One region of the Brevibacillus sp. NL20B1 genome, then DNA from elsewhere that is predicted to be linked to it. Evidence: riboswitches for the same ligand, from Rfam matches in the RefSeq annotation. Region 1 holds a riboswitch; the other holds the start of a gene.
What was found. A riboswitch is a leader RNA that binds a small molecule or an ion and turns the genes downstream of it on or off. The one in region 1 is predicted to bind cyclic di-AMP.
Positions count from the first base shown of each region.

Region 2: it holds a riboswitch for cyclic di-AMP, as region 1 does, so the genes downstream of both, KDN35_RS10295 (C40 family peptidase) here and KDN35_RS01950 (CAP domain-containing protein) in region 1, are expected to answer to the same signal.

Region 1 covers NZ_JAGTPT010000002.1:29,728-45,712, reverse strand. The annotation lists gene KDN35_RS01980 (DUF2306 domain-containing protein) at 1-96, opposite strand, end outside; gene KDN35_RS01975 (TetR/AcrR family transcriptional regulator) at 99-734, opposite strand; gene KDN35_RS01970 (amino acid permease) at 981-2,369, opposite strand; gene KDN35_RS01965 (2-phosphosulfolactate phosphatase) at 2,779-3,513, opposite strand; gene KDN35_RS01960 (phosphotransferase) at 3,551-4,516, opposite strand; gene KDN35_RS01955 (hypothetical protein) at 4,761-4,916, opposite strand; cyclic di-AMP (ydaO/yuaA leader) riboswitch at 5,086-5,236, shown strand; gene KDN35_RS01950 (CAP domain-containing protein) at 5,244-5,978, shown strand; gene def (peptide deformylase) at 6,085-6,612, opposite strand; gene KDN35_RS01940 (aminotransferase class I/II-fold pyridoxal phosphate-dependent enzyme) at 6,786-8,087, shown strand; gene KDN35_RS01935 (YczE/YyaS/YitT family protein) at 8,163-8,867, opposite strand; gene KDN35_RS01930 (MarR family winged helix-turn-helix transcriptional regulator) at 8,916-9,320, opposite strand; gene KDN35_RS01925 (acyltransferase) at 9,463-10,641, opposite strand; gene KDN35_RS01920 (DUF418 domain-containing protein) at 10,756-11,949, opposite strand; gene brnQ (branched-chain amino acid transport system II carrier protein) at 12,164-13,474, opposite strand; gene KDN35_RS01910 (alpha/beta fold hydrolase) at 13,735-14,571, opposite strand; gene KDN35_RS01905 (purine/pyrimidine permease) at 14,640-15,920, opposite strand; gene KDN35_RS01900 (putative hydro-lyase) at 15,922-15,985, opposite strand, start outside.
Region 2 covers NZ_JAGTPT010000012.1:70,248-86,232, forward strand. The annotation lists gene KDN35_RS10275 (biotin transporter BioY) at 1-275, shown strand, start outside; gene KDN35_RS10280 (cytochrome P450) at 406-1,752, shown strand; gene KDN35_RS10285 (sensor histidine kinase) at 1,915-3,291, opposite strand; gene KDN35_RS10290 (response regulator transcription factor) at 3,292-4,011, opposite strand; partial or broken gene KDN35_RS10295 (C40 family peptidase) at 4,342-4,848, opposite strand; cyclic di-AMP (ydaO/yuaA leader) riboswitch at 4,854-4,995, opposite strand; gene KDN35_RS10300 (LiaF transmembrane domain-containing protein) at 5,299-5,712, shown strand; gene KDN35_RS10305 (PspA/IM30 family protein) at 5,797-6,492, shown strand; gene KDN35_RS10310 (class I SAM-dependent methyltransferase) at 6,580-7,143, shown strand; gene liaF (cell wall-active antibiotics response protein LiaF) at 7,174-8,028, shown strand; gene KDN35_RS10320 (HAMP domain-containing sensor histidine kinase) at 8,042-9,202, shown strand; gene KDN35_RS10325 (response regulator) at 9,199-9,828, shown strand; gene prpE (bis(5'-nucleosyl)-tetraphosphatase PrpE) at 9,926-10,747, shown strand; gene KDN35_RS10335 (YneF family protein) at 10,891-11,121, shown strand; gene KDN35_RS10340 (hypothetical protein) at 11,136-11,321, shown strand; gene KDN35_RS10345 (TSUP family transporter) at 11,397-12,164, opposite strand; gene KDN35_RS10350 (superoxide dismutase) at 12,358-12,966, shown strand; gene KDN35_RS10355 (dioxygenase family protein) at 13,229-14,023, shown strand; gene KDN35_RS10360 (metal-dependent hydrolase) at 14,105-15,106, opposite strand; gene KDN35_RS10365 (hypothetical protein) at 15,230-15,586, shown strand; gene mutY (A/G-specific adenine glycosylase) at 15,576-15,985, shown strand, end outside.

The DNA of each region.
Region 1 (15,985 bases):
GGCGCTTTTCGGGTTAAACACGACAAACTGCACAATCGCATACGCGGAAACGACCAAAGCCAGTACAGACGCGACTCCCATCCATATTTTTCTCATCTTCACCTGTACACTCCGTTTGACAGAAATAGTTGCAAATGCAGGTCATAAAACTCCATAAATTGATCAGAGTTGTATAGATGCGCGGTAAGATAAGCGCCGTAGAAAATGGTGAACGTGGCTTTCACCAGGTCATCCGTCGGCAGGTGGTCCGGTATGTCCCCGTCTTCCTTCGCTTCCTCGATAAACTGAGTAAACAACGCACCGAGATTGGGCGCTTCCGCGTCAACAAGCGTTTCTTTGTCGGGATACAGAATCTGGATTTCCGCTTCACTGAGGGTCGGCATATGGGGGTGCATGTTTACTTCCGTCATAAACCCGATCAAGCTCAGCATCAGTCCCGGCCTTTCCCTGGCGTCTGCGGCAACGTGTTGAAACAGATGACGGATCGCCTCGATACCCCGTTTCGGATGCAGCTTGAGTTCGATCATACGCTCCGTTAGCCACAAGCACATGAAGTAAATCAGTACGTCTTCTTTTTGCGGAAAAAATTTAAAAAAAGTGACCTTCGAGACTTCCGCTTTTTCGCATACGTCTTCCACCTTCACGTCTTTAAACGACTTTTTGCCGATCAGATCGAGACTGGCCTGAAAAAGCGCGATTTTCGACCTCGCCTTTTTGAGCTCACGCAGTGGCACCTTTTTACCCATCAGTTGGTTCTGCCCTCCTTTTCCGATAGCTTCCGGTTGTATCTTTTCCTGCAATCCGGATATTTGCTAATCCCTCCACTTGATCTTTTGACTTCAGTTAAAAGGTTAACCCCGGTTAAGTTATTTAGTCAAGTTATTTTTTGATTGCGAGCATAAACATAAAAAAGAGGGACATTTTTACATGTCCCTCTTTACAGATCGATTTTTCGTTTTTCGTTAACCGCATATCCGTTCTTACGCGATTTCCTCATGGGCTTCCGCCTGCGTCGTGGTTTTGGCCTTGCCCACTCCAAACGCAAAGTAACTGATCACGACAATAGCCAGGAAGACCAGCCCCGCCACAAGAGAGATGCGCGTCTCTTGATTGATCCACATCCCTACCAGCACCATGAGCAGGAAGGCAATCGTCAGATAGTTGGATACCGGTGCAAACGGCATTTTGAACGGATGCTGTGCCATCTCGGCGCCTTTTGCCTTACGGAAGCGGATTTGACTGATCAGAATCACAAACCACGGAACCATGCCGGGCAGCACACTGGCACTGTATACATAGACAAACAGATTTTCCGGTGCCAGGTAGTTCAAGACAACACCTACGGCCAGCCCTACGAGAACGCCGAGCGTTCCGAGCAGCGGCACGCCGTTGTGGGTCAGCTTGGTAAAGAATTTCGGCGCTTGTCCATTTACCCCCAGCGTGTACAGCATGCGACCCGCACTGTAGATGCCGCTGTTGCAGCCAGACATGGCGGCAGTGATGACGACAAAGTTGATGAACCCTGCTGCGGCCGTAATCCCGATTTTCGCGAAGGTTGCCACGAACGGGCTGCCGATCGACTGCAGTTGATCCCACGGGTAAACGGTTACAATTACAAAGATCGCACCAATGTAGAAGATCAGAATCCGCCAAATGATACTTTGAATCGCACTTGTCAGCGTTTTGCGCGGATCTTTTGCCTCACCGGCGGTAATCCCGATGAGCTCCACCCCTTGATAAGCCCCGATCACCAGCGAGAGCGCAAAGAAAAAGCCTGTCCAGCCGCCTGCGAAGAATCCGCCGTGTTCCCACAGGTTAGACAACCCGATGGCGTTTCCTCCGTTGCCAAAACCGAAGAAAATCAGTCCAAACCCGGCAACGATCATCAAGACAATGGTCACAATCTTGATCATGGCAAACCAATACTCAAATTCACCAAACGATTTCACGGAGAACAGGTTTGCCGCACCGAGGATCAGCATCGCGATCAACCCTGGTATCCAGGCGGGCAAATCCGGGAACCAGTATTTCATGTACGTCCCGACGGCGATGATTTCCGACATCCCGACGACGACCCACTGAAACCAGTTGCTCCAGGCCGTCACATAACCTGCCAGGGGATGGATATACTTGTGTCCAAAGGTCGCAAATGATCCCGTGCTGGGCTCCAGGTACAGCATTTCCCCCATTGCACGCATGATGAAAAAGATAAAAATCCCGACAATTGCGTACGCGAGCATCACGGACGGGCCTGTCCATTTGATCGTGCTCGCCGAGCCCATGAATAAACCAACTCCGATTGTTCCGCCCAACGCGATCATTTGAATATGACGCGCTTGCAGGCCCCGCTTCAATTCCTTGTTCGCCACTAGTCGCTCCCTCTTTCCTTTCTGCCAACACCGGCTGTCTTTTCAGGAATGCTGCGGGACACTCCTTTCGTCCGCGATGACGCGGCAGGTATCCCGTTTTTTGACAGTACCATTTTTATTCAGCATTCCTAATAGTGAGAAAAATTGTACACTATTTTCCTTCTGCTTCGCGCTGAAGTAATTGTATTGTAATATGTTTTCTTCGCGAAGACAATTGTGCAAGTAAAAAAAAACATTGGTAAATCAACATTTCTGACGTAATCGAATAATTAAAAATATGTGATTGTTCAATCAATTTGAGCAAGGCCACATGGCACAGTGAGGCCCTGCGTCCGTGTTTGTCACAACGATGCAGATCATGATTGAGGAGCGTTTGCGAGTGAGACGAAGGAATTTTTTAAACAAATGTTTAATATCCGGAAACAAATGCCCCTTCGCGATTGAGCACGGGAACCACCTGGCTGGCATTCCAAACGGAAGCGATCGCCACATCCTCGGCAAATCCCGCCGCGATCAGCTCCCGTCCCGAGGCAGACTCACACAGCAGCGGGTACATCTCCGACTTGGCGGCGTCAAAGGCAGCGACAGCCAGGCGGGCCTCCGGTGACAGCCGGTATCCGTGAAGTTCTCCGAGGATCGCCCCTGCCGCAACCATGTCCTCGAATGCGGGACGGAGGCTGCCGTCCGGCCACCGCTCTCCGCTGGCGATCACCGTGACGATGCCCCCTGTATTTCGGATGAACCGGGCCACCGCCGAGGCATTCCGCAAACTGCCGGCCACCACAATCGCGCCGCTGTCCTTTGCCAAAAAGGCGCACGTGGCTCCGTTGGGCGACGGCAGTACGATCCGGCACCCCTCGTCAATCGCAGAGAGCGAAGCGGGAGACAGCGAGATGGGCTCGCCGCGTTTACCGGCCAATACGGCCTGTACGCTGGCTGCGTACTCCGAGGCGGACGCATGCCGATAGCGATATGGATACACCACTCCGCCCCGAGCGAGGACCACATCGACACAGGTCGTAAACGAGAGCACATCGACGATCACCACGATGTCGGAAACAGGGGCCAAGGCTTTCACCCCTTCATACCCCCAATCAAAACGGGCGTGAAATCCGTTTTGCTGAAACACTGCCACATCCGCCATTTGCTTCCCCTTCCTTTCCAGGACTGCGTGTCCCTCTTCAATGTTGACAATGCGACTGCGCGAACGCTTCCCACTTGTCTCGATCTTGTGAAAACCACACCGGTTCCATGCGTTCAAAATACAGGTGATCTTCCGCAATGAGCTGCACTCTGCCGAGCATCTCCTGACGCTGCTCATGACCCATTTGGGCAGTCCAGACCACGGCGGAGAACAGACTCATCGCCACGTATACCGCGTACAACGTCCAAAACTCCGGCGGGATCTTGCGTGGGTAAAAATATCCGATAATCTGTCCGAAGCAAAAGGGGACGCTTACTTCTCTGCTGAACAAGGCCAGCTTGCAAAAGTCGCAGATGGGATCTCCCCAATCGAACCGGTCGAAATCGATGGTCCCGGCATATTGCTTGTCCTTTACGATCAGATTGCCCACGTGGAAATCATCGTGCTGGAACCGGTTTGGCCGCTTGCGCAGATACGCCTTGTTTACTTCCACAAACGCCATGATTTTCTCGTCGTGCGGTATGGCACTGCCAGCAGTGCGATACGCTTCGAGGTATCTCGCGTGTTTTTGAACGGCTCGCGAATTCCAGGCGGGGATGCCGGACGGCGCGTGAAGCTGGTGCAGTTTTCTCAGGTCTTGACCCGCCTGCCATCCGATAAAAAACTGTTCTTCTTCCGTACAGAGAGGCAGCATGTCCCGGGCGACCTCTCCGTCGATATGGGACAACAGGATGTAGCAAATCTGCAGGTCCTCTGATATCCCGTATTCAATCGGCTGCGGAATGCTCGCTCCGAACGGTTGCAGGGCGTGGAGAATATGAAACTCCGACCGCTTCCGCTCCCAGTTGCTCTGGTCTGCTATGCGCAGGATTCGCCGTTCTTCCGACACCATCTGGACCAGATATTTTCTGTCTGTCGAAAACCCATTGGTGATCGGCTCGAAGCCGACTGCTGATCGAAGTGCGGGACTTTTGCTTCGCAGCCATTCGATTTGTCCGTTCATGCTACACCTCCCAAAAATGGCAGCTTTTTCATTATATCATCCATGCTTCTGATAACAAGAACATTCTGGTACTTCCATACATGTTCTTTATGATGGCAGCATGGCCGAGAGCACCTCGACATGCCTGCGCCGTTTGTCACGAACGTCCACGAACGTCATAAAAAAACGGTTATCCCGTCTGGGCAGGATAACCGTTTTGTACCATGACTTCCTGTTGGTATCAATTCGCGGACTGATTGCCTGATTAGCCCTGCGTATTTTCGCTGGACGGCTGCTTCGTCGGTGTCGTCTCGCGCTCTTTCTCATCCAGCAGCGTCACGTTTTGCTGGTGCATTTTCTGCTTGGTCGGATACGCGCCCACCTGCTGCAGTTCCACATTGACATCTGTCTGCTTGTCCATCGCTGATCGCCTCCCATGTTGGTTTCCCATTTAGTATGGTTGCAAATCCGAGATTGCTATACGGCCGATAACAGCGGGCACGGCGGGCGCTAAGTGACCGTCGTTTCCATCTCATTTCCATATTTTAAAGGTTCCTTTTTTCCGGTATCTTTGTTATTCTCGTAAGCGAGCCAAAAACAAGCCGAAACTTCCGAGAGTGGAAGTGCGGGGGATTTTTTTTGCAGACGACGGTCTGCATGGGGTGAATTGCCGCATGGCAAAGGGTTGTCTCCTCAATCCTAACCCGACAACTAACCTCGTAGGCGAAGAAAAGGAGACGATGTGCACATGAAACGATTTGCCAAGCCGATTCTTGCCATCGCTATGGGATTGGCCGTAACCAGCATTTCCACGTCCGCATTTGCCGCGACGTGCCCGTACCAATCGATCACCAGCCAAAAACAATTGGTTCAATATTCCGATTTTTACCAAAAGGTACGGAGCATTACCCCTATCTGGACCGTGAACAACCAGGTCATTGTGAAACAACCGACTACTGTGAAACAGCCGGTAACCGTCAAGCAGCCGGTAATCGTGAAGAAACCGGTAATTGTTAATAAACCGGTGCAACAACCGGCACAAAATCAGACAGCTCCCGCCAACAACAATGCTGTGACCCAGCCGAAAGCACCGGCCCAACAAGCGGCACCGTCCGTTTCTCAATTTGCCAAGCAGGTGGCCGACCTGGTGAATCAGGAGCGCGCGAAAGCCGGCTTGAAGCCGCTGACGCTGGACAGCGCCCTGTCCAAAGTGGCCATGGACAAAGCGGTCGACATGTACCAAAACCGCTACTTCAGCCACACCAGCCCGACTTACGGTTCTCCGTTTGACATGATGAAACAATACGGCATCACGTTCAGAACGGCCGGCGAAAATATCGCAATGGGTCAGCGCAGCCCGCAGGAAGTCATGCAGCAATGGATGAACAGCCAAGGCCATCGCGCCAATATTTTGAATCCGAACTTCACGAAAATTGGCGTGGCGTACTACAATGGTTACTGGGTGCAGGAATTTACCGGATAAACGATGAACAATGGAAACAGCAAGCCGTGCTTCTCGCATGAGAGGCACGGCTTTTTTGCCGGCGACGTCAGCTGCATCGCTCGTTTCGTCAATGCCGGGCAGACCGCTAATACCGGATCAATGGGCGTTTATGCGCGAGAATCGGATTGGCGGCCTCGGGTTTCAGCCGCTTGCCGGTGCTGGCATCATACAGAACGTTGACGTAGTCGATGTACAGGATGCCATTCAGATGGTCGATTTCGTGCTGGATGCAGCGGGCCAAATAGCCTTCCGCTTCGAGGACCACTTCTTCGCCCGCCCGGTTCAGCGTTATTACCTTCACGTACGTGGCCCGTTTCACTCTGCCGACCACGCCGGGAATGGACAAGCACCCTTCGGCCCCTATCTCTGCACCTTTTTTTTCCACGATCCGCGGGTTGATCAGCTCCACCAGGCCGGTACCGCAGTCCATCACGACCAGCTGCTTCGGTATGCCGATCTGGATTGCGGACAAGCCTGCCCTGCCCTCGTCGGCGTAGATGGTGTCCGCCATGTCGTTCAAGATTCTTTCCACGTTTTTCGTGACGGCAGTCACTGGCTTCGAGATTTGCCGCAGGATCGGATCGCCCAATTTTACGATGAGCCGTTCTGCCATATCGGTTCCCCTCTCGTTTGAGACTGTCGTGTATTCACCGTAACAAATGCACCTGACATCCGTCAATTGATCTGCGCCGGCTTCCGTCCGTTTTTTCAATCGACAAACACACTTATATGCGCTATCTTTAATGGTAAACATGATTGATGATGGAAACGAAGAGGGAGGAAACCATGCATTCATTGGCAGCAAAGCTCAACGATACGCTTCAGCGAGAAAATCCGCACGTCTTTGCCATGCTGTCCGACCTGGGCAAGCTCATCTACTTTCCCAAGGAAGGCATACTCAGCCAGTCTGCCGAAGCCAAGGCAAAAGGGCACAAATACAATGCCACGATTGGAATTGCCTTGGAAAATGGCCAACCGATGCATCTGGACGTGATCCAAAGCACCTTGTCCGCCTACAATCCCAAGGATCTGTACGAGTACGCCCCGCCCGCGGGTAAACCGGAACTGCGTGCGGCATGGCGGAAAAAGATGATCGAGGAACATCCGTCGCTTGCGGATAAAACCTTTGGCAATCCAATCGTCACCAATGCGCTGACCCACGGGCTGAGCGTGGTCGCTGATCTGTTCGCCGGGCCGGGAGACGCCGTCATTCTGCCGGACAAAAACTGGGAAAACTACGAGCTCACCTTCTCCATTCGCCGTGGAGCAGAACTGGTCTACTACCCGCTCTACAACGCGGACATGAAGTTTAACGCAGCCGGCCTCCGCGATGCCATCCTGGCGCAAAAGGAAAAAGGCAAGGCCATCGTCGTGCTCAACTTCCCCAACAACCCGACAGGGTACACGCCGGGCATCGAGGAAGGCAAGCAGATTGTTGCCGCACTGAAGGAAGCGGCCGAAGCCGGTATCAACATCGTGGCCGTTACGGATGACGCGTACTTCAGCCTGTTCTTCGAAGACTCGATGCGAGAATCCCTGTTTGCCGAGCTGTGCGGCCTGCATCCGCGCGTGCTGCCGGTAAAGGTGGACGGCGCCACCAAGGAGGAATACGTCTGGGGATTCCGCGTCGGCTTTATCACGTACGGCGCAGCCAACGATGCGGTACTGGCCGCACTGGAACAGAAAACGCTCGGCATCATTCGGGCGACCATCTCCAGCGGTCCGCATCCGTCGCAGACCTTTGTTTTGCATGCGCTGAACGCCCCGGAATTCCAGGCGCAAAAGCAGGAAAAATTTGAGATCATGAAGCGCCGGGCCAACCGCGTCAAAGAGCTGTTGGACAGCGGCCGGTTTGACGACGCCTGGACCTACTATCCGTTCAACTCCGGCTACTTCATGTGCCTCAAATTGAAAACCGTCAACGCAGAAGAGCTCCGCACGCACCTGCTGGAGAAATACGGCGTCGGCACGATCGCTCTGGGCGACACCGATCTGCGCATCGCCTTTTCCTGCATCGAGGAGGAACAGATCGAGGACCTGTTCAACCTGGTGTACAGCGGCGTAAAAGACCTGCAGGGACAACAATAGCAGAGCACGGCACCGCCCAGCAAAAAAGCGTTTTGGCTTCTATCGCCAAAACGCTTTTTCTTTGACGCTTTTCAATCAGGAGGCGCGCTCTGCCTGGCCTTGAACACGGGGAATCGCCTGCGGTCCCGACTGCTCCCCGCCCCAGCGTTCCCAGCGCTGCACCTGACCGCGCCAAAAGCCGAGCGAGGCCTGCATGACCGGACCAATCAGGAACACGGAGACAAACGTCCCTACGGAGACGGGACCGCCTGCCAGCCAGCCGCACAAGAGTGCAATCCCTTCCAGAAAGGTGCGGACGAGCCGGATCGACCGGCCGGTCAGCCGAGCCAGGGACAGCGTCAGCCCGTCTCGCGGCCCCGCCCCGATGCCGGAAGCCACGTACATGCCGGACCCGATCCCCATCAGCACAATCCCCGCAAGCAACAGGGCAAACCGGGCCCACAAGGCCGAAAACGTCGGCACGATCCCGGCGTCGAGAAATCCGTTGACAAAATAGCCGATCAAAAGGATGTTGGCGACGCTGCCGATACGCGGCCACTGACGGTCCAGCACACACGCCATGCCGATCATCGCGATGCCGACGATCTGCACCCACGTGCCGATCGACCAGCCCGTCAGCCCGGCCAACCCGATGTGCAGCACGTCCCAGGTGGCGACGCCCACCGCGGCGCGCATCAACGACACGGCGCCCAGCGCCAGCACCATCAGACCGGCGACAAACAGCACCAGCTTGGCGCCGAAAACCCCCGCACGCCTCAACCCTGCCTGTTTTCGCTTCATCGCAATCTCTGCTCCTCTCCTATCTCCTGCCGCCTGCTGCGGCTCTTTCTACGATTCACTCAAATTCTTCATCATGCGATCTATCACGCTAGAAAACACAGCCAGCTCGTCGGCGGAAATTCCCCGCACGGCTTTCGCTTCGACGAAGTCTGATGCGCGCATCCACTCGTCCGCCATCGCTCGGGCCTTCTCCGTAAGTGCCACCCGCCGCTCCCGTTTGTCCGCACCGCTGTGCCGCTCGATCCATCCTGCCTGCTCCATCCGGGCCAGCGTGCGGGTCATTGTTGGCGCTTCCACGCACAGGTATTGGCACAACTCCGTCTGCGTGGCCGGCCCTTCCAGCAGCCGCACGACGACAGCCCACTGGGCCGTGAACAGACCCAGCGGGGTCAGCCGTTCGTTCAGCGTCTTGGAAAAACGCCTGCCCAGTTGATTCACCTTGTGTCCGTACACGGTGACACATTCCTCCCGTCAATTATTTACCTAGCTAACTTTTACCCAGCTAAGTATACAGATACGCCGTGGAAATTGTCAATCTGACGGAGCACATGCAAAAAGGCTTCCCCTGTAGAGAAGCCTTTTTCGTATCATCCTCTTACATCGCCTGCTTCCACTGCTTGTCCGCCTGTCCCGGCGCACTGGTCCGCTTTTTTTCCGCCGCCCCGACCAACAATGCTCCAAACGGCAGTTTGGCCAGTCCGTACGAGAGAGCGATCGAAGCCGATGAACAAAGCAGAAACGCAATCACGCTGCCAAACATGCTGCTAAAGGTGACATCCCAGAGGTTCAAACCCTTCATCACGTACGTGAGCACGAGAGCATGAACCAGGTACGCCCCGTACGAATTCCGGCCGATCATCGCAAACAAGGCAGTCCAGCGCGAGTCCCGTTTTGTCACGAGGACGGCCAGCAGGTAGATCAGCAGCAGTTGGGCCACCGTATAGATAAACATGGACGGTTTCAGCGACGTGGCCACGTTGAGGTTGACCATATAGCCGCCCGAATCCCTGACCAGCTCATACCCGATGTACGCGTAGGCAGCGGCAAACACAATCAGCAGGTAGGGCCAGCGCTGCTGCAGAAACGAGCGGAACGCGGGCAGTGCCAACGCAACCATCCCGCCCAGCAGGAAATAAAAGGAATAGTATAGGAAATTGCGGTCCCTGCAGGTGATCAGATACGCGTCCAGCCAGGCCACGTCAAAACGGAACGGATGAGCTGGCAGATAGCGTGCCGACACCCACATCAGTCCCGCGTACACGAACGCCGCCGCTGCGACGGCGAGCGCCTGTGCCGCGCGGCCGGACAAACGCTGCTTTGCCGCCTTGAAGCCTTTTAACAGCAGCGGGTACAGCAGATAAAACTGAAAGATCATGACGACAAACCACAGGTGGTACGAGGCGGTGCCTGCGACCAACGATTTCACGAAGCTGACGAGCGCCGAGACGTCCCACCCGGTCACGTCTCGGCGCCACACCATGTAGATCAACGACCAGATCGCGTAGGGCACGACGATCTCGGTAAACCGCTTGCGGATAAAGCCGGGGTAGTTCACCCGGTCGTAGTAGTTGTAAAACAGCACCAGTCCGGTAATAAAGACGAAAGCCGGAACGGCAAACTTGAACAGGTGAAATAGATTTCCGTACAAAAATGCCGTCATCTCGTCCACTCCGGGCTTTCGCATGTAGACGCCGATCACGTGCTGAAACACCACTGCAAAAAAGGCAAAAGCGCGTAACGCGTCCAGTTCAACAATTCGTTCTTTTCGGGCCATTGACTCGTTTCCAACCCTTTCTCCCGTTCAAAAAAATACAGATATTCACATCCTGCCGATCCGCCGCACTGGCCTGAAAGTGCAGCGCGGGCGGCGGACCGATGCGAATGTGCCTCATCGTTTCATCTGTGGAACAATACCGTATGTCAAACAGCGCCACAGCCACTCCAGCGGTCCGAATCGATAGCGGGCAAGCCACCAATGGCTCCACGCCACCTGCAGCGGAAAAATCACCAGGCACAGCACAAGTCCGAGCCACATCTCCGCCTCCCCGTACAGATGGAAAAACCGGACGATGCAAAGCGACAGAACGGTCTGCGCCAGGTAATTGGTCAGTGCCATCTGCCCCACAGGCGCGAGTGGTGCCAGCAGCTTTCGTCCTCGCCCTGTCCGCATCAGCAGAAGCAGTGACGTGATGTAAAACGCGCACAGCGCCAGGCCGCTCCACCCGATAAACACCAGTCCAGCTATGTCGGGCGGTGCAGGCAGGTCCACGACGCCAGATTGGACAAGCGGAATCATCGCCACCAGCGGAACGCTTGCAGCCAGCGCCAGCAGCCAGACGCGCTTGATGGCCGCCATGTGCTGTTCGGGACGATGAAAGACGCCCTTTTTGGCTGCGTACAATCCCAGCAAAAACAGCGGCAGGATGGACAAGACGTTTATCAAATCGTTCTGCAGCACGATCGGCAGTTCATGGGTCCAGCGGAACTGCAGCCATTCCGCCAGCCCCGCCTGGTTGTACACGGAGATCGTTTCCTGTGCAAGCTGCCATGTTTCAGCGCTGTACGAAGATTCGCCGGGAATCAACAGCGTCAGCGCCATCAACAGATTCCACCCGATCAGCAGAATGAGTGCCGCCCTGCGTATGGACGTTTCCGATCTGTTGAAAAACCAGAGCAAACACAAGCCCGCCAGCGCATAGGTGTGGAGAATGTCCCCATACCAGAAAAACAGCAGGTGGACCAGCCCGAACAGCATCAGCCCGGTCAAGCGGCGCAGATACAACCGTTTGGCCGCATATCCCTTCTGCTCTGCCCGACTCATGAACAGGTAAAATCCGGCGCCAAACAAAAATGAAAAGATGGTGTAAAACTTGGTTTGGACAAACATGTCGAACAGCAGCCGAATCCAATCGTCCGACACCGAATGCGACAGCGGCAAACGGTCATCTGGGAGAAACAGGTCAGGCATAAGGAAAGTGGGCATGTTCACCAAAAAGATGCCAAACAGGGCAAATCCGCGCAGAACATCCAGTTCGGCGATCCTCTCCCCAGCCGAGACGGGTGTTGCCTTCACTCGCGTCATCCTTTCTTTTTCGTATCTTCCGTGTTTTCCTATGTAATCTTCCCTTGGTTACTACGAACGTACCGGCAAAAAGTCACAATCTTCCAGAATAACAAGGGCGCAAGCACGAGATGCTGCCGGTATGAATCCCGAGCTTTCTTACGCAAGACGCGGGAAATATAAAACAGGGCGGAAAAAGCAGAATCGTCTGCTTCTTCCCCCCTGCATCGCCGTCTTAGGACGGCTGCTCCTCTCTTCTTTCGCCCCGGATTCGTCTGCTGAAATCAAGCACCATGCCGGCGCAGCACCCGATCAGCGCCGGCATCACCCAGCCGGCTCCCTGCGCATACAGCGGCAGCGCATTCAGCCAGGTGTCCCAGCGGTGATTTCCCGCCGTCGCATTGATCAGATCAATCACGCCAAACAGCGCGACCAGACTGACCGTGGTCACGTAGACAAACGAACGGGCGGAAATGACGCGGTCGGCCAGCGCCAGAAGGATGAGCACGATGGCGACCGGATAGATCGCTCCCAGGATTGGTACGGAGACCGCGAGAATTTGCGTCAACCCCAGGTTGGCGATCGTCATGCTGACGAGACAGAGGATGCTTACCCAGGCCCGGTACGAAAGGCGCGACAGCAGGCTGTTGAAGTACTGGCTGCACGAGGTGACCAGTCCGATGGAAACGCAGAGACACGCCACCGTAAACACGACGCCAAGCAGCACTTTCCCGCTGGCGCCGAACAGGTAGCCCATCACGTTGGTCAGAATCTGCGCCCCGTTGTCCGCTTTGCCCAAGAACGAACTGGCGGAACCAATCATCCCCAGCATCACGTAAATGACGCCCAACAGCACACCCGCCCCGAGACCGGCGCCAATCATGTAGACGGACAGGCGACCTTTGTCCTCGATGCCCTTGGCGCGCAGCGTGTTGGCCACGACGATGCCGAAGACCAAAGCGGCCAGCGCATCCATGGTCAGATACCCGTCGAGAAATCCCTGAAACGCGGGATGCTCGGCGTACGGCCCGACAGGCTGCGCCGATGGCCCCATCGGAGACAGCAGGCTTTTAACAAAGATGAGCAAAATGATTGCCAACAGCGTCGGGGTCAACAACTTGCCGAAGCGATCCACCAGTTTGGACGGGGACAGGCTCAGCCAGAAGACCACCGCGAAGAAGACGGCGGAGTACACGGCCAGCCCCCACGGCTGCGTCGACCAGGCAGCCGGCAGAAACGGCGCCATTCCCATCTCAAACGCCAGGCTTCCGGCGCGCGGAATCGCCAGACCGGGACCGATCGACAGGTAGATCAAGAGCGGGAACAGCCAGGCAAAGACCGGGTGCACGCGTTGGGACAGCGCGAAAAAGCTGCCCGCCTTGGCGATGGCAACGACCCCGAGAATCGGCAGCCCTACCGCCGACAGCAGAAAGCCTGCGAGGGATAGCCACACCTGCTCACCGGCCGATTGACCGAGAAACGGCGGAAAAATGAGATTTCCCGCCCCAAAAAACATGGAAAACAGCATAAAACTGATCAGGACCATGTCCTTTTTGGACAGCGTATGTTTCACAGTATAGCTCCCTCCTCCTATATAGAGAGGGATTCTATCAACTTTTCCGCCGGGAATCCAGTAGCAACGCGATATTCGCAATGTTCACTTTTGTGAATGATTTCAATTTATTTGAAAAATACGTTCCTGATCAGGATGGTACGCCGTGTCCTGTGTCTGCACGCTGAAATTGTTACTCGTGCGGACGACAGACGGAGACATAGGAACATAACCGGCTGCCTGACTGACGCAGACTACCGTTTTTCCCTGCGCAGCTCCTCCTCCACACGGTCCAGCCATTCGTGGACGAGCGCGGTAAACAGCCGGCTTTGCTCGATCTGCAGGTTGTGGCCCGCGCGATCCAACACGACGAAGCTAGCCCGCGGATAATGTTCCAGGATCGTCCACACGTCCCGGTAGCCCGTGCAGTCATCCTGCCGTCCGGTCAGGATCAGCACCGGTTTGTCATACCGCCCGACCAGCGGTTCCACATCAAAGGAAAACGAGAATCGCTGCTTCAGCTTGTTCAGAAAGTGCTTGTCGGCCATCTGTAAGCCGGAGAGGATTTCCCGCTCAAAGCGCTCCCAGCTGCAGCGGTCCTGCACGACAGCAATGGAGGTAAACTCCTCCCGCTCTTCCGGCGTCAGTTCGGCCAGCAGTTTCTCATCCCGAGCCAGCACGGTAAGCGGGGGCAGGTCCCGTTTCTCCTTTTCCGCGTGAATGGCCGGACAGATCAGCAGCATACCGGCCATTCGATGCGCCTGCCGGGTGAGCAGCCCCCTGGCGAGATAGCCTCCGTAGGATTCTCCCGCGACCAAAAACGGCGCTCCGTGCGGTATCAGCCGCTCCACCACCCGCTCGACGACCGACAACATCTCATCCGATCCTGTGATCCAATCCGCTGCTTTGGTCCGTCCCATCCCCGGGAGGTCCAGATAGATCCGCCGCCAGCCCGGACGGTCGGCGAAGACAGGCTCCATGCAGCCCGTCATCAGCCGATGATCAGGTGAAAATCCGTGCAGCATCAATACAGGATATCCCTCACCGTATTCTACGTAATGAACCGTCACGTCGTCCAGCACGCATTCCATTTGTCTTCCTCCCAACTCGAACGTTTGTTCTGTGTCATCATACCACGTTTGCAGAAAAATGGGAAGAATTATTCGCTTTCCCGGCTGGACGCAGGCCGCGAGTGGACCAGCCGCTCCAGCGCCATGCAGATCAGCACGCCCATCAAAAGACCGTTGCTGACGAGCGGACTGATGTAGGGCGGCAGCTGCGCCAGGAATGAGGCGGGCAAAAACATGCAGCCGACACCGGCCATCAGCGCAACGCCGACGATATACCCCTGCCGTTCATCCAGCCCGCTTTTGGCGATCTCCTGGATTCCCATGCCAATCATGTTGGCAAACGAGAGGAACACGCTGGCGTACCCCACCGAGACGGGGATCGAGGCAAACCACAGCGTGACCGCCGGTATGAAACTGACCGCGACCAGCAGCAGACTGCCCATCACAAACGGCCATTTGTCCTTCATCCGCGTGGTCAGGATAAAGCCGGCCGTGTAGGACACCGGCACGAAGCCGATCGTGGAAAACGCGGCGGACAGCAGTTGGCTGATGCCCATGATGATGCCGGACCGGTTGGCACTGACGGGCTCGGCAGGGTGGACCACCCGTTTCACCGCCTCCATGCTGGCGATCAGATTGCTCAGCAAAAGGACGGTGACGATGAGCGAGGTCAGCATAATGCCGCCGTCAGCGTGCGGCCATCCCCACGACAGCAGATGAGGCAGGGAAACCCAGTCCTCTGCCGGTGCTTCGATTTTCTGGTACAGGCCCGCCAGGACGAACAAGGACCAGCCAAACGCAATTGCGATCAGCACCGAATAACTGCGCAGCAGTTGGTATCGGCTCCTTGCCAGGACCAGCGACACGATGAGCGTAGCGAGCGAAATGGCCGCCGCTTTTCCGTCAATCGCGCCCGATTTTGCTCCCAGGATGCCGGTGACAAACGGTCCGCTCATCTGCGCCACCAGCAGGAGAAAATACGTGCCGACCACCGTCGGCGAAAACAGCCGGCGAATCAGGTCCATCCAGCCAAACGCGCTCAGTGCAAGGAAAATCAGGCCGCTTGCGATCAGCCCCAGTTCCAGGGCAGGCAGAACCTCGCGCGGCTGGAGTCCCATCGCGGGAGCCAGGGAAGCAAACAGGAGAAACACGCCCCACCACAGCGCTGCGGGCCCCTCGGCGATGGGCAGCCGGTGTCCCCAGAGGGCCTGCAGGACCGATACGACCCCCAGGACAAACAGCGAGCGCTGCACAAAGTCGGCGATTTCCACCGGCGTCATGCCGTACGCCTGCCCGATCGCGAGCGGAGCCACCACACTGCCGGCGAGGATAAACATGGCCCACTGAATGATCGAGAGTGCCTGCCGCATGTTACAGTACCCCGTACTGCGCGTCCCGCTGGTCGGTAATAAACATGTGCCCCGGAGCGTGGGTG
Region 2 (15,985 bases), on a different contig from region 1:
ACATTACCGGCCTGATCCTGGAGAAAACCCGATTCTCCATTGGCTGGGCGCTGGTGGCCAACCACGTCGGCATGGTTGTGACACTGGTTTGCGGCGTGATTCAGCTCAAGTACGTGCTGGACATTCCGTGGAGCGCCGCGATCATGAGCGGCGGCGTTTCCTTTTTGCTGGTGGGAGTCATCAAGGCCGTGCTGGCCGCCTGGATCGGCATCAAGGTGCGCGAGCGGCTGGTGTCCAACCGGCTGGTGCAGGTGGACAAGCCGACCCTTTCGTAAACAGAAGAGAGACCGCCTGATAATTCAGGCGGTTTGTTTTTTTGACGCTGCCCAAGGGCGTTTGTGGTATAAGGTGCCGGGCCGGATGGATACTAGAGACGAGCACTGATACTGGGAAAGGATGTCTGAGATGAACCTGACAACGATTCCCGCCCCCAAAGGGCTGCCCATATCCGGCCATTTGCTCGCCTTTCGCCGCGATCCACTCGGCTTTTTGCAGAGGGCTGCGGAACAGCACGGCGATGTCGTCCATTTTCGTTTTGGTCCCAGCCGGCACATGTATCTCTTGACCAATCCCGAACACATCAAGGAAGTGCTGGTCACCAAACAGGCCCACTTTCGCAAGGCCAAAGGACTGCAGGTGGCGCGTGCAGTGGTGGGAGACGGCATTCTCACCAGCGAGGGACAAAAGCACATGCGGCAGCGCCGGCTGATGCAGCCTGCTTTTCGCCGGGAGCGGATCGCCGCTTACGCCGACGTGATGGTCCGTCAGGGGCTCGCCATGATGGACCGGTGGAAAGACGGCGATATCCGTGACGTGCACCAAGACATGATGAAAGTAACGCTGGCGATTATCACCGAGACGATGTTCGGCAAAGGGTTGACGGAAGGTGTCGAGAAGATCGGCCGCGCCATCGAAATCGGGCTGCAGTACGTGTCGAACAAGGCTTCGGCGATAATCGACATTCCGCTCGGCGTGCCGACGCCGCAAAACCAGAAGTTTCAGGAGGCGGCGAAGACGCTGGACAAAACCATATACGAGATCATCGAGGAACGGCGGAGGAATGGCGGGGAAGGACGGAACGACCTGTTGGCCATGCTGCTGGCCGCGCGTGACGAGGAGGACGGACAGGGCATGACGGACGAGCAGGTGCGTGACGAGGTAATGACCATTTTTGTCGCCGGCCACGAGACGACCGCCAACACCATGTCGTGGATCTGGTACCTGCTGGCCACCCATCCCGAAGCGGAACGAAAGCTGTGGACAGAACTGGACGAGGTGCTGGGCGGACGGCTGCCGACGGCAGAGGATGTCCCGCGGCTTGTCTATACCAATCAGATCATCAGCGAAACCCTGCGGCTTTATCCCGCGGCCTGGGTGATTAACCGGGAAGTGGTGGACGAAGTGGAGATCGGAGGGCACGTGTACCGTCCGGGTGAGACGCTGATGATGAGTCAGTATGTGATGCACCGCAGCAGCCGCTATTTCGACAACCCGGACCAATTCATCCCGGAACGGTTCGGCGGCGATTTGCTGAAGCGAATTCCCGCGTTCGCCTACTTTCCGTTTGGCGGCGGGCCGCGCATCTGCATCGGCAACAACTTTGCGCTGATGGAGGCGGCGCTGCTGCTGGCCACGATCGCCCAGCGCTTCCGCCTGCGGCTGGCCGAACCGGGACAGCGGGTGGAGCCGGAGCCGCTGGTTACCTTGCGTCCGAAAAACGGGTTGAAGATGCGGCTGGAGGTGCGGAAATAAAGGGGGATAAAAAAAGAGGCATCTTTCCACCGAGCATGACCGCTTGATGTCAGATACCAAAAATGGGGGTTATTTATCACGGAAAGCAACATGCTTGCTTACAAGAGATACTGTATCAGATAAAAATAAAGTGAATATTAACCATCAATAAATTGAAATAAATTATGGTTGAAAAAACGGGATCGTAAAGGAAAAGCAGCTGCCCACGCCCAGCTCGCTGCTCGCGGTGATCACGCCGCCGTGGCGCTGGACGATGCTCTGACAGATGGGCAGACCCAGGCCGGTGCCGCCGTTGTTCCGGTTGCGAGATTTTTCTGCGCGGTAAAACTTGGTGAACACCTTGGGCAGGTCCTCCGGCGCGATGCCCTCTCCCTTGTCGATCACGGAAAAGAGCACGTGCCCGTCCCGCTGATCGCAGGTAAGCAGGATGGACCCATTTGGCTTGTTGTAGTAGATGGCGTTGTTCAGCAGGTTCTCCAGCACGCGGCGCAGTTTGGCCTCGTCCGCCTCGATGTGCAGTTCGTTGGAGACGCGCAGCTTCCACTGAAACGACAGCCCCGCCTCCTTGATGCGCACCAGGTAGTCTTCGATGACGCCTTTGACAAAACTTTTTACGTGGATGCGGCTGATGTTCAGCTTGATCTCCAAGCTTTGCTGGCTAAAATCCTGCAGCTCGTCCAGCAGCTTTTCCAGATCAGCCGTTTTTTCCTCGATCTTGCGCATCTGTTTTTGAATGCGCTTGACATCGGTGACGCGTCCCGAGCCGATGTAGGAGGCATAGCCCTTGATGGTCGTGAGCGGCGTGCGAAAGTCGTGAGCGATGGCCGAGATCAGTTCGGACTGTCGGTCTTCGGCCTCGCGAAGCTCGTTTACCATGTCGGAAAAGTAGTCGAACAGCTGGCCAAACTCGTCCTGCGAGCGGTAGCTAAACGAGACGTAGCGCTTGCCTTCACGGATTTCCTGGGTCACGCGGGACAGTTCGCTGACCGGCCGCAAGATCCAACGGACAAAGAAGGTGAGCAGAATGAGGCCGACCAGCGCGATGCTGCCGTAGATGAACCACAGCATCATCGAGACGCCTTTGGTGGCGAGAATGTCCGATTCATCCGTGTAAAAGTAGATGATGGTATGTCCCTGACGCGGGGGTTCGTGCTGAAAGTGGTATTCCGCCACCACTTTCAGATCGCTTTTCTCCTGGGCGGCGGGATTGGCTGTATGCGGGTTTTTCAGGTTGTAAGCCTGAGATGTCTTGATGTAAATGGCGTTGCCGTCCGCATCCGTGACGACCATTTTGTACATCAGGTCTTCCGGAAGCTGTGTCTCCAGCTCCCGCCGCTCGGACGGGTCCTTGAACACGCTGGAGTTCAACAACTGATTGACCCGCACCTTTTCCGCCGTTTCCTTTTCATACCGGTACTGGTTGTGCCGGTCCGTCTTCAACTGCTCGACGATGATGTCCTCAAAAACGAACTTGAACAAAAGCAGGTTGAGTGTGATCAAGCCGATAAACGAGAGGAACAGCTTCTTTCGGATGCTCATCTACACTTTCTCCCCGATGAACACGTACCCCGTCCCCCATTGCGTTTTGATGAACTGGCGATCCTTCTCCAGTTTTTCGCGCAGGTTCTTGATGTGCACGGTAACCGTATTGAGCGAGCCGTATCCGTAGCCCCAGACGCGGTCGTAAATCTGCTCCCGCGTAAAGACGATGCCCGCGTTTTCGGCCAGAAAGGTAAGCAGTTGAAACTCCTTGGTGGACAGATCAACTTTTTGGTCGTTGACGTAAACGGAGTACGTTTCCTTGTGAATTTCCAGCCCCTTGAACTTCAGGACAGTAATGGAGGATGCTGCTCTCTCTTTCTCTGCCGCCTCCTCACTGTAACGGCGAATGCGTTCGTAGCGGCGCAGGTGGGCGCGGATGCGGGCAAGCAATTCCTCCGTGTCAAACGGCTTGGTGATGTAGTCGTCGGCTCCGATCTCAAAGCCGACCACCTTGTCTACCGCCTTGCCCTTGGCACTGAGAAAAAGGATGGGCAGTTCCCACTCGCGGCGAATCTGCGAGCAGAGCTCATAGCCGCTCATGCCGGGCATCATGATGTCAAGCAGAATCAGATTGGGCTTGGTGCCTGCGTTCAACAGCTCCAACGCCTGCTCACCGTTTACTGCCGTGGACACATCGTATCCTTCGCTTCCCAAAATATCTTCCAGCATTTCGAGAATTTCCTCATTGTCGTCCACTATCAAAACATGGTCTTTCACCGGAACTCTCCCCCAGTCACCAGATGTGTTCTGGTCCTGTTTCTTTCATCATAATATCACGGTTCGTCCTGATGCGGGGGACAGATTCCTGGCACCCGCACGGACAAGCCGCGTCAGCGTAGAAAAGATGGATGTTACTACCTCTTGACACCAGGTGCTAAATGTAGCCAGAAAAAGCCAGAGACCTGTCGTCCCTGGCTCAATGTGCGTCGGTTACTGCTGTTGTGCTGAAGTCTGCTGTTGTTGTGGATTCGGTTGTTGTTGTTGTTGTTGTTGTGAATTCTGCTGTTGTTGCGTCGATTGTTCTTGCTGCTGCGACGGCTGTGTGGCCTCGGGCAGCGATGCTGCTTGTACAGGTTTCTTTTTCTGTGGATTCTGCGGAGCTTCGGCAATGGCAGGCAGCGCAATCCGCTTGGCACCCACAAAGCGCTTGCTCCAGTAATACGGATCGTTCAGCTTCGTGTTGACGACTCCTCTGCCGCTCTCCGAGTGTACAAACAAGCCATTTCCGATGTAGATGCCCACGTGTGAAACGCTGTGCCCGTTGGTGTTGAAAAAGACCAGGTCACCGGGCTGGAGATCGTTGCGGGACACCGGTACTCCCAACTTGAATTGGGCAGACGACGAATGAGGCAGATCTACACCCAGCGCATGAAACACATAGCGCGTAAAGCCGGAGCAGTCAAATCCGTTTTTGGTTGTGCCGGACGACTTGTAAGGAACACCATACAGGCTGTTGACAACACCCATCAGGGTTTTTTCCTCCTGGGCGTGTGCAGCGCCTGCTCCTATTGCAAGCATCCCGGCGATGAAGAGAGTAACCACCGTTTTGCGCAAAAGAAACTGCTCCTTTCCTAAGCCTACGAGGTTAGCTGATGGGTTCGGTCGAAAGGAATGCCCTAGGCGGCCGGCAGGCGGCTGCCATTCACCCCGAAAAACGTGGGTCCCCCGTTTCCGCACCGCGGAATTCGGCTAAATTCGATGTTTTTTACACGCACCTCAGCACAATTCAACACTTGTCCGATTTTTCCTGTCTTTTTTTGGTGGAGTTCATAATTTTGTCACAATTTGCACCCTCAAGCAGGAAACGATTCGTGTCAGATCACGTCAGCGCATGGTTCACCACATCTCGCCAGGGTGCTTGTCCGATTGCGGAAGGAAGGTGCCTCCGCCCCGGGTCGGAGGGAAAAACCAACCGCCCGCCCGTTATGACGAGACCTGTCAGCCGTCTACAATAAAGCCATAAGGGTGACACCCAAACAAAGTCGATGGGAGGGTAAGCAGTTAATGAGCGAACGGTCTGGAAAAGTGCTTCTCGGACTGATCCTGCTGCTCATTGGGGGATTAGTCATACTCGATCAGCTTGGCATTGACAGCAGTGAGCTGCTCCGCGTGCTGATTCCCGGGCTGATCATGTTGTACGGCGCCCGCAAAATGATGAGCAGCTCAGGTTCCCGGTTTACCGGCGGCCTGATCCTTCTGATCGGGTTCCTGATGCTGATCGGCAAATTGCATGTTTTGTTCCACGCCGTGCTGGCCATTGGTGTCATGTACCTGGGCTTCCGCCTGCTTCGCCAACGGGATGTGCCGGATCAAACGGTTCCGACCGTCGGGGAGCGGCAGTGGGCACAGCGCGTGCTGCAAGACGATGACGTATTGGATCGATGGGAGAAAAGTGTAACCAGGCGGCAGCAGCCGTAATCCTCGCGTCGGCATGGCCGGATCGCAGGACAAGGTTGTTAATCCAACGAGAATCATATGGTATGATGAGGAGGAGAAGTGACGATGGGTATCTTGAAACGCTTGCGTGATTTGACTGTGGCTTCGGTGAATGACGTGCTGGATTCTATGGAAGATCCGGTAGTAATGCTGAACCAGTACATGCGTGACATGGAAGTGGAGATCGGACAGGTGGAAGTGGCCGTCGCCCGCCAGGTGGCGCTTGAGAAGAAGTTCCGTCAGCAGTGGGAAGAGGCGCTGGCCTTCGTGGAAAAACGGGATCGCCAGGTAAAACTGGCGCTTAGCGAGGGTGAAGACGAACTGGCGCGCCGCGCGCTTGCCGACAAGAAACAGTACGAAGCGCGTGCCCGGGAGTACGAGACGCTCTATCAGTCTGCTTCGGATGCGGCGCAAAAGATGCGCGAAAAGCTGGCTGAGCTGAAAGAAGAGTTTTACAAGATGCGGGCGAAAAAATACACCCTGATGGCCCGCGCCCAAGTAGCCAAGACGCAAAAACAGGTAAATCAGGCCATTGTCGGGATGGGGAGCGAAACGGCGAGCCGCGGATTTGCCCGGATGGAAGAAAAAGTGATGCGCATGGAGGCGGAAGCGGATCTCAGCGACCAGTGGCGCCTGACCAACGCAGGCCTGGACCACTCGCTGAGCAAATGGGAGAAGGACGAGCTGGATGCGGAACTGGCGCAGATCAAAGCCTCCCTGCTTGATAAAAAGGAAACGCCACAGCATCCGGAACAAGCGTAAGCGAGAGGAACGGCGGCGTTTGATGTAGAATTGAACCTAAGGCAGCCTGGGAAACAGGCTGCTTTTCCCCTAGAGGAGGTCCTTTTTTTGTCAGACTTCTTGGTGTTTCTACGACGGTTTTTTGCCGAACCAGGCCGAGTCGGCAGCATCATCCCCAGTTCCCGTTTTCTCTGCGCGCGCATGCTGACCCATGTGGATTGGGCAAACGCTGGCGTCATCGTTGAACTGGGGCCGGGCACGGGCGTGTTTACGCAAGCCATTCTCCAAAAGAAGCGGCCGGACGCCCGTTACCTTCTGGTTGAGCGTGATCATCAGTTTCGGACCATGCTGCGCGACCGGTTTCCCGACGTGCCGATTCGGGAAGAGGCTTTAAAGCTTGGGCAGTATATGGAGGAAATGAGGTTGGGCAAAGCCGACGTAATCATCTCCGGCCTTCCGTTTGCCATCTTTCCGGAAACGCTGCGTACCGGCATTCTGGACCAAATTGAATCCGCGCTGGCCCCTGATGGGCTGTTCATCACGTTTCAATACTCACTGCAACTGAAATCGGAGCTGCAGGCGCGTTTTCAACGGGTCGAGACTGATTTCACGCCGTTGAACATTCCGCCTGCGTTTATCTATACATGCCGTAACAGTTTGGAAGGAAAATGAGCGGCATGGGGCGTAAGAGAGGAGACTCCTGTGAAACTGTCCCGCTTGCACAAAATGACGGCTGGTGTTCTGATCATCTTGACGGGCATTGGCCTGTTGCTCGACACCTTGCATATCATTTCGTTCAGTTTGTTTAGCCTGTGGCCGATGATATTGGTGTACGTCGGCGCGCGCATGTGGGAGAAGCGAAAACGCATCAGAGGCGGTCTTTTGGCCGGATTTGGCATCCTGATTGCGCTGGAGATGTGGTTCGGCGTGGGATTCCATGAGCTGTTCCATTTCTTCGTCCCTCTGGCGTTGATCTACTTTGGCTTCCGCCTGATCCGGGGGCGCTCGCAGCGGCGCGACGGACGGGTGGATACGCTCGGTGACATGAGCAGTTTCTCCCCGAAATGGGACGCGCCCGACGATAAGTCGTTTCACGATAAGGCGGCACGCTCGGCCAAGCCAACAGAATACGGGCCTGTCTACAAGGAACGGGTTAAGACCCATCACCCCGGCAGCATTCTGCGGCCCAAGGATACCCGCAGTTCCCTGATCGGCGATTTTCATCTTACGTCCGGCAGGTTTGAGCTGAATGAACTGCACATCTGGCACGGCATCGGGGATGTGGTGATCGACCTGTCGCGGGCGATGGTGATGCAGGAGGAAGCGTTCCTGACTGTCGACGGCTGGGTGGGGGACGTCACCATTTACGTGCCGGTCGACATGCCGGTTGCCGTTACAGCCGAGGTGAGCTTAGGCGACCTGGAAGTGTTTGGACACCGGCAAGGCGGCATCAGCCGCAGTGTGATGGTCCGCTCCGAGCAGTACGAGCAGGCCGCTCAAAAAGTCCATTTACAACTCTCGCTGCTTGTCGGCGATATAAAAGTCAAGTACATCTAGGGGGTACTGACCGATGCGTCGACAGCGATTAGCGAGCGTACAATGGCAGTATGTGCGGTTCGGCCTGATGCTGGTCATCGGCACGGTAACCGCTACGTTCCTCTGTTTCCTATTGATGCACATCGCCTGGGCCAACGATCCAAAGATCCGTCTCCTCTACTCGACATTGGTAGACGACCCGGAACTGAGCCAATGGTTTGCCGCCAATCTGCAAATACAACTGCCGGCGGAGCCGGATTGGGTGATCATGCTGGCAGCCTTTGCCGTCTCGCTTGCCGTGGGGACGGTGCTGGGCGTGATCAGCGGCTACATTTTCGGCAATCTGTTGAAAAAGCGGCTGTACGTGCTGGGCGAAGCGACCATGAATCTGAGCCGCGGCCGCTTGTCCTACCGCGTTCCCGATCTGGGCGCGGACGAGATCGGCGAGCTGGGCTGGCAGTTTAACCGCCTGGCGTCGCAGTGGGAAGAGCAGGTGGCGTCGCTGCAGCGGCTGTCCAATCACAACGCGGCGCTGGCGGAGCAGTTGAAACAGGCAGCCGTTACGGAAGAGCGGCAGCGGCTTGCCCGGGAGCTGCACGATGCCGTCAGCCAGCAGTTGTTTGCCATCGCGATGACCACGGCCGCCTTGAAGCGGCTGGTGGAGAAAAATCCGCAGCGCGCTGCCCAGCAGATAGAGCTGGTGGAGGAGATGGCGGCGGCGGCCCAGGCGGAGATGAGAGCGCTTTTGCTGCATCTCCGTCCGGCCACGCTGCAGAACAAGACCCTGAAGGAAGCGATCGTCGATCTGCTGGAAGAACTGTCGCGGAAAAATACACTCGCGATCTCCTGGGAAATCGAAGACGTCGAAGGCTTGCCCAGCGGCATTGAAGATCATCTGTTCCGCATCCTGCAGGAGTCCCTTTCCAACACGCTGCGCCACGCCCGCGCCAACCAGATCGCGGTGAAGCTGTTTACGCTGCAGGGACAGGTGCGGCTAAGGGTGACGGACGATGGGGTCGGGTTTAATCCGGAAGGCGAAAAACTGACCTCCTATGGTCTTCGGAGCATGCGCGAGCGCGTGGCGGAATTGGGCGGATCGCTTGACATTTACTCTGCAGTAGGCAAAGGGACGCAAATCGAGGTGCGCATCCCGGTGATGCCGCAAACGGAACAGGAAGGGAGTGAGCATCCGTGATTCGTGTATTGTTGGTGGATGATCACGAGATGGTGCGGATGGGCCTGGCCGCCTATCTGTCCACGGAAGAAGACATAGAGGTGGTGGCCGAAGCGGCGAGCGGAGAGGAAGGCGTACGGCTGGCGGTGGAGCTGAAACCGGATGTCGTCCTGATGGATTTGGTCATGGACGGCATCGGCGGCGTGGAAGCCACCCGCCGCATCCGGGAGCAGTGTCCCTCCTGCAAGGTGATCGTGCTGACCAGTTTCATCGACGACGAAAAGGTATACCCGGTGATCGAAGCAGGGGCGTTCAGCTACCTGCTGAAGACCTCGCGCGCTGCTGAAATCGCCCGCGCTATCCGAGCCGCCGTGGCCGGAGAACCGGTGCTGGAATCCCGCGTGGCCGGCAAGATCATGGCCCGTTTTCGCCACGGTCAGGAGCCGCTGCCCCATGAGCAGCTCACCCCGCGTGAGCTGGAAGTGCTGAAGCTGATCGGCCAGGGGAAATCCAACCAGGAGATCGCCGACGAGCTGATTATCGGCATCAAAACCGTCAAAACGCACGTCAGCAACATTTTGGCCAAGCTGGATGTGGAGGACCGAACACAAGCCGCCATTTACGTGCATAAACACAATCTCGTGTGACGGTGGAGTGCTCACCTCGGAAAAAAGGGGGTGAGTTTTTTTCTTTTTTATGGTAAACAATAGACAATAATAGTTATGTGGAAAGGAGGGGATGGGCATGAAACGCAAACCGAGGATGCGCTCCAAAATGCTGATAGCGGACAAGGGTGTCGATATTATCGGCGACGTACACGGCTGTTACGACGAATTTATGGAGCTGCTGCAGCGACTTGGCTACGAGCGCAGTCACGACGGGACGTACCGCCATCCCCGCGGCCGCACGCTTCTTTCGCTTGGAGACATTACCAGTCGAGGGCCGAATTCGATCAAGATGCTGCAGTTTTTCATCCGCCACGTCGAAATCGGCGTAGCGGAGATGGTGGACAGCAACCACGGGTGGAAGATTGCCCGCTGGCTGGACGGGCGACCGGTTACGCTGGCGCATGGCGATGAAAAAGTGGAAGAGGAGTTTCGCCGTTTTGAGCAGGAGTACGGAACGAAAAACGCGCTGCTCCTGAAAGAGCAGAGCAGGCGGCTGCTGTTTTCCTCCCCGTCGCACATGATGATCAAGTACGGCGGAAAACTGGAAGCGGTAGCGGTTCACGCCGGCATCCGCGACGATTACATCGGGATGGAGTCTCCAGCCGTACAAACCTTTTGCCGTTACGGAGACGTGGCCGGCACGGGAGCGGACGGCCGGCCGATCCGCCGGGATTGGGCGGCAGAACGAAAAACGACCCATCCGCTGATCATCTGGGGGCACGACCCCCGGCCCCAACCGGAACGTAAAAACGGCACGCTCAATATCGACCAGGGCTGCGTGTTTGGCGGAATGCTGACCGCCTACCGTTTTCCCGAGGACGACCTTTTGAGTGTATCGGCCCGAGAGAATTATTCGGGGCTGAGCGACACCCCGCTGACGCGGTACGCCGCGGATTGATACCGGTGCACCTGTGGTTCGCGCCGGAATGCCGCGGGTAACCTTTCAACCTTTCGATCTTCCCCATGTCCGCGATGTACAGCGGCGGCAGATGTGGTACAATAGGTACGACTGTAATTCCAATAGAGGATGGTAATGAATCAATGGCTTGGTACAACTGGGTAATTCCGATCGTTACGCTGATTATTGGCCTGGTGGGCGGATTTGCCGGCGGCACGTATTACCTGAAGAAGCAATTGCAGAACATGCAGATGGATGAAAAGCAATTGCAGGCGATGGCCCGCGCGATGGGCGTCAATTTGAATCAAAAACAGCTGAAGCAAATGAGCCGCAACATGAAAAACATGAAGCTGCCCAACAAATTCGGCAAGTAAGGCGGTGGGGATGAATGGGTCCGACCCGTCTGCGCTTTACGATGATCGGGTTTATTCTCGGTGTGGTCATCGTTTATCTGAAAGAACTGCCGATTAGCGAAGGCATTCGCTTCGCCAGTCCGTTTTACGGCGCGGGGATCGGTCTGTTGATCGACGGCATCATCGTGCGCCTGAAACAGCGAAAAGGGAATGAAAAATGAAAAAGCTTGGCCGATGCGCCAAGCTTTTTGTATTGGTCCGGCTCCGTTTGCTAGCCGGCATGCCGATTCTCGCGTCTACGTGAAAATCAGCTCGTAAATCATTTTGGTCATCAGGCCGATGGACACCAGCAAAAACAGCGGGCGGACGTAGCGGACGCCCGTCTTGATCGCCAGCCGCGCGCCGAGGGTGGCGCCCAAGAGCATCGCGAGCCCCATTGTCAGGCCGGTGAGGAAAATCACCTTGCCTTCGACGATAAAGACGAACAGCGCGGCGATGTTGCTGGCCAGGTTGAGAATCCGCCCGTTTCCGGCGGCGATCACAAAGTCGTAGCCAAACAGGAGCACCATCAGGAAAACGAAAAAGGAACCGGTCCCCGGCCCAAAGAAACCGTCATAAAAGCCGATCAAAAACGTCAGGGGAATCCCCAATCCCAGCGAAAATGTGGTCAGTCCCTTATAGCTGGACTGTTCACCAAACCGTTTGTTGATAAGCGTATAGACAAAAATGGCGGCCATCATCACGATGACCAGTACTTTCAGCACTTCCTGCGGGACAAACAGGACCGTTTTGGCCCCCAGGTAGGCCCCGATCAGCGAAACGGGAAACAGCAGGATCATTAGCTTTTTGTCGTATTTGCCCATCCGGATGAAGGTAAACGAGCTGGTCGCCGACGAAATGGTTCCCGCCAGCTTGTTGGTCCCCAGTGCCAGATACGGGGGAATGCCGAGACCGAGCAGCGCCGGCAGGGAGATCAGACCTCCCCCTCCCACTGTACTGTCGATGAAGGCAGCCACGAAACCGAAGAATGCGAGAAACAAGATCGTTGTTACGTCCAAGTCCACGAAGAATCACCCTGTCTGTTGGAAATATGGAATACTCCAAGTCTAGCACGGCGGTTCCGCATTGCAAGATAGTATTGCGTGATATATGCTGATAGATTACGATACTTAGCATACCGATTTGTTGTAAAAGTGCTCTGCTTGCATTATAATAAGTGGTAGCTTGACCCATACATATCACGAGGAGGAATGAAGAATGGCACACCAACTTCCTGAACTGCCGTACGCGCACAACGCGCTGGAGCCTCACATCGACGCGCAAACCATGGAGATCCACCACGGACGTCACCATGCTACCTATGTGAATAACCTGAACGCTGCTCTGGAAGGTCATCCGGATCTGCAATCCAAGAGCGTAGAGGAACTGATCAGCAATCTGGACGCACTGCCGGAGTCCATCCGCACGGCGGTTCGCAACAACGGCGGCGGCCATGCCAACCATACCCTGTTTTGGCAAATCATGAGCCCGAACGGCGGCGGCACTCCGTCCGGCGCGCTGGCTGACGCGATCAACGCGGCTTTCGGCAGCTTTGACAACTTCAAGGCCGAGTTCACCAAAGCGGCAACCACCCGTTTCGGTTCCGGTTGGGCTTGGCTGGTCGTAGACGGCGGCAAGCTGGCCATCACGTCTACTCCGAACCAAGACAGCCCGATCATGGAAGGCAAAACGCCGATCCTCGGTCTGGACGTGTGGGAGCACGCGTACTACCTGAAGTATCAAAACAAACGCCCGGACTACATCAACGCTTTCTGGAACGTCGTCAACTGGGACGAAGTAAGCAAGCGCTTTGAAGCAGCAAAGTAATTACGATTGACGGTCCGTGAATGAATGAGGCATGCCGTTTTTGTGCGGCATGCCTTTTTTACGTTGGCGAGCGAAGTGCCGCAGGCAGATGACGGGCGGCCGTCAACCCAGTGAAGACACCGCCTGAGCGAAGGGCGCGGCAGACACCGTTTCTCAGCGCGGAAAAAATGGGAGAAACACGGGGATAGTAAAAAACGATCACATCTGGTATGATGGTTACAAAAAGTAATCTACTGACAAAAGTAAATTGGAGTGAACATACATGTTGCCATCCCTGTTTATCGCCCACGGAGCGCCCACGCTGGCCGTTGAGAAAAACGCGTATACGGATGCGTTAAAGGAGTTGGCCGGCCAATTGAAACGTCCCCGGGCCATCGTGATTTTTTCCGCTCACTGGGAGAGTCCGGTTCAGGAAATCGGTTCAGCCGACGTGTTCAGTACCATTCACGACTTCGGCGGCTTCCCCCGCGAACTGTATGAGATCCAGTATCCCGCTAATGGTGATCGGCTGCTGGCAGAAGAGGCGGCGGCCCTGCTGCGGTCGGCAGGCGTTTCGGTTCGCTTCCATCCGTCCCGGGGGTTGGATCACGGGGCCTGGGTCGTGCTGCGGCTGATGTACCCGGATGCCGACATTCCCGTAGTGCCCATGTCCGTCAACCCTGCCCTCACTCCCCAAGAACAGTACGACATTGGCCGGGCATTACGCGCGCTGCGCCGGCGTGACATCCTGATCATCGGCAGCGGCGGTACGGTGCACAACTTTGCCAAAATAAACATGTGGGCCAAACCGGGGCAGGCGGACGAGTGGGCGGTCCAGTTTGAAGAATGGCTCGCGGAAACACTGACTGCCTGGGATCTGCCCGCCTTGTACCGCTACCGGGAGCTGGCTCCCTATGCGAATTGGGCCGTTCCCCGGCACGGCAGCGAACATTTTGTTCCGCTTCTCTACGCCATGGGAGCAGCCGACGACGACCGCCGCGCCCAACGGCTGCACCTCAGCTTCCAGTTGGGCAGCTTAAGCCACGTGATCTGGCAATTTGGCGCGGGGACGGACTGATGTTGTGACATGACGCGCCAAAGGTATGCAAAAAAGCGCCTGCCCCTCAGGGCACGCGCTTTTATTACGGTCAAACGGTCGTTAGTTAAGCTGAATCTCTTTTTCGGGGTCCAGTTTTTTGGCCAACTGCTCCTCGCCGCGGTGAATCCAGCCGACAAACGAGTCGCGGATGTTTAGTTCCTTGTCCAGATAGACGACGGCGACAAACATGTAGTGGCTCTTGCCCTGAAAGCGGGCGCGGTAGCGCAGGTCAAACCACTTCACTTCGTAGCCGAAGGGCTGTTCCTTTGTCTCCACGTGGGCGTAGCGGGTAAACGATAAGAACGCCTGTACCTTGGGACTTTGTTTGGCTGCTGCCACCAGCTCGTTTTCAGGTTTGACGGCAAACACGTCGAGGATCGTGACCTCCCCGCCGTGCACTTCCCCGACGTACCAGTGCTGCTCCGTCCTGATGACAAACGTCCACTGGTTCCAGGAAAGCGTGGGAATGACGGTGTACGTGCCTTCCTTGCCGATGCTTTCCCTGACCAGTGCGGTCGTCCGCTTATGCGCCTGGCTGCGCCAGACGTAATAGCAGGCGATCAGCACATAAATCCAGAAAAACAGCGGTCCCGGAGCCGCGCCTGCGCCCCACAGCATCAGGCCGGCCACATGTACGCCAAAAATAAACGGGTCGAAGATGAAGATGGTGTTCCAGGCGATCCACTTGTCGCGGAAGGGATAAAGGCCTTTGGTTCCGTACGCGTTAAAGAGGTCGACAAAAACGTGCAGCACGACCGCGGCAAAAATCCAGCCCAACAGGTGAAGCCAGTGCGTCTGCGGTGTTATCGCCTGTACCAGGGCAAACACCGCTGCCGTCCAGACAAACAGAGCGGGAATGGAGTGGGAGATTCCCCGGTGATGGCGGATGTAGGCGGCGCTTCCCCGGATGCGGGTAAAACCGTCCAAATCAGGAGCTTGAGAGCCGATGACGGTGCCGAGCGCCACCGCCTCCGCCAAACCCGGCGTCGCGGCCACAACGGGATCGAGGTGGGCCAGACCGGCCAGTCCGAAGCCCATGACAAAGTGTGTGGCGGTGTCCATGAATTACGTGTTCTCCCTCCTTTGATCCTGCCGGTTCTATTCCTTATTATAGCGATTTGGGCGTGAGATTTCCCCTTCACAGTCGAAAAAAATGCGCGCTTGTTCCCTGTCGCTCAGACGGGTATGATGGAAGGGACCGAAAGGAGAGAAGAAGCTGTGCTTACCGTGTTTATCGAATACAAGACGGACGAGTCGAAGCGGGACCGATGCCTGGAGCTGCTGGCTTCCATGGCCGGAAGGATGGAAGCGATGGGTGCCCGTCAGTACCGGCATTGGGAAGGACTGGAGCAGCCGGGCCTGTTCGTCGAAGCGTTTGACGTGGAAACGGTGGAGCAGTACGAGCGCATCAAACAGTGGCGGCGTGCCGATCAGGCGTTTTGCGAGTGCATCGCGGGAGGGGCCGCCAAGCTGAACATCTGGGCGTTTTGCCCGATCGATTTGGCTGACAAAAGGAGCAAGCAGGAATCTGATGGCAGGTAAAAAACGCAAGGCATTGACGTATACGTTACCGGAAGAGTTTCACGTGTTTGGCTTTTCCCGCGATCTGCTGGCCTGGTACGATTCCCAGAAACGGGATTTGCCCTGGCGGATCAACCGCGATCCGTACCGCGTCTGGGTGTCAGAGATCATGCTGCAGCAGACGCGTGTGGAAACGGTAAAGCCGTACTACCAGAACTTCATGGCCAAGTTCCCCACCGTGGCCGCGTTGGCCGAAGCGCCGGAGGAGGAAGTGCTGAAGGCATGGGAAGGGCTTGGCTACTACTCGCGCGCCCGCAATCTGCAGGCGGCCGCGCGGGAGGTGCAGGAACGCTACGGCGGCGTCATTCCCGACACGCCGGAAGAGATCGCCACGCTGAAAGGCATCGGACCGTACACCGC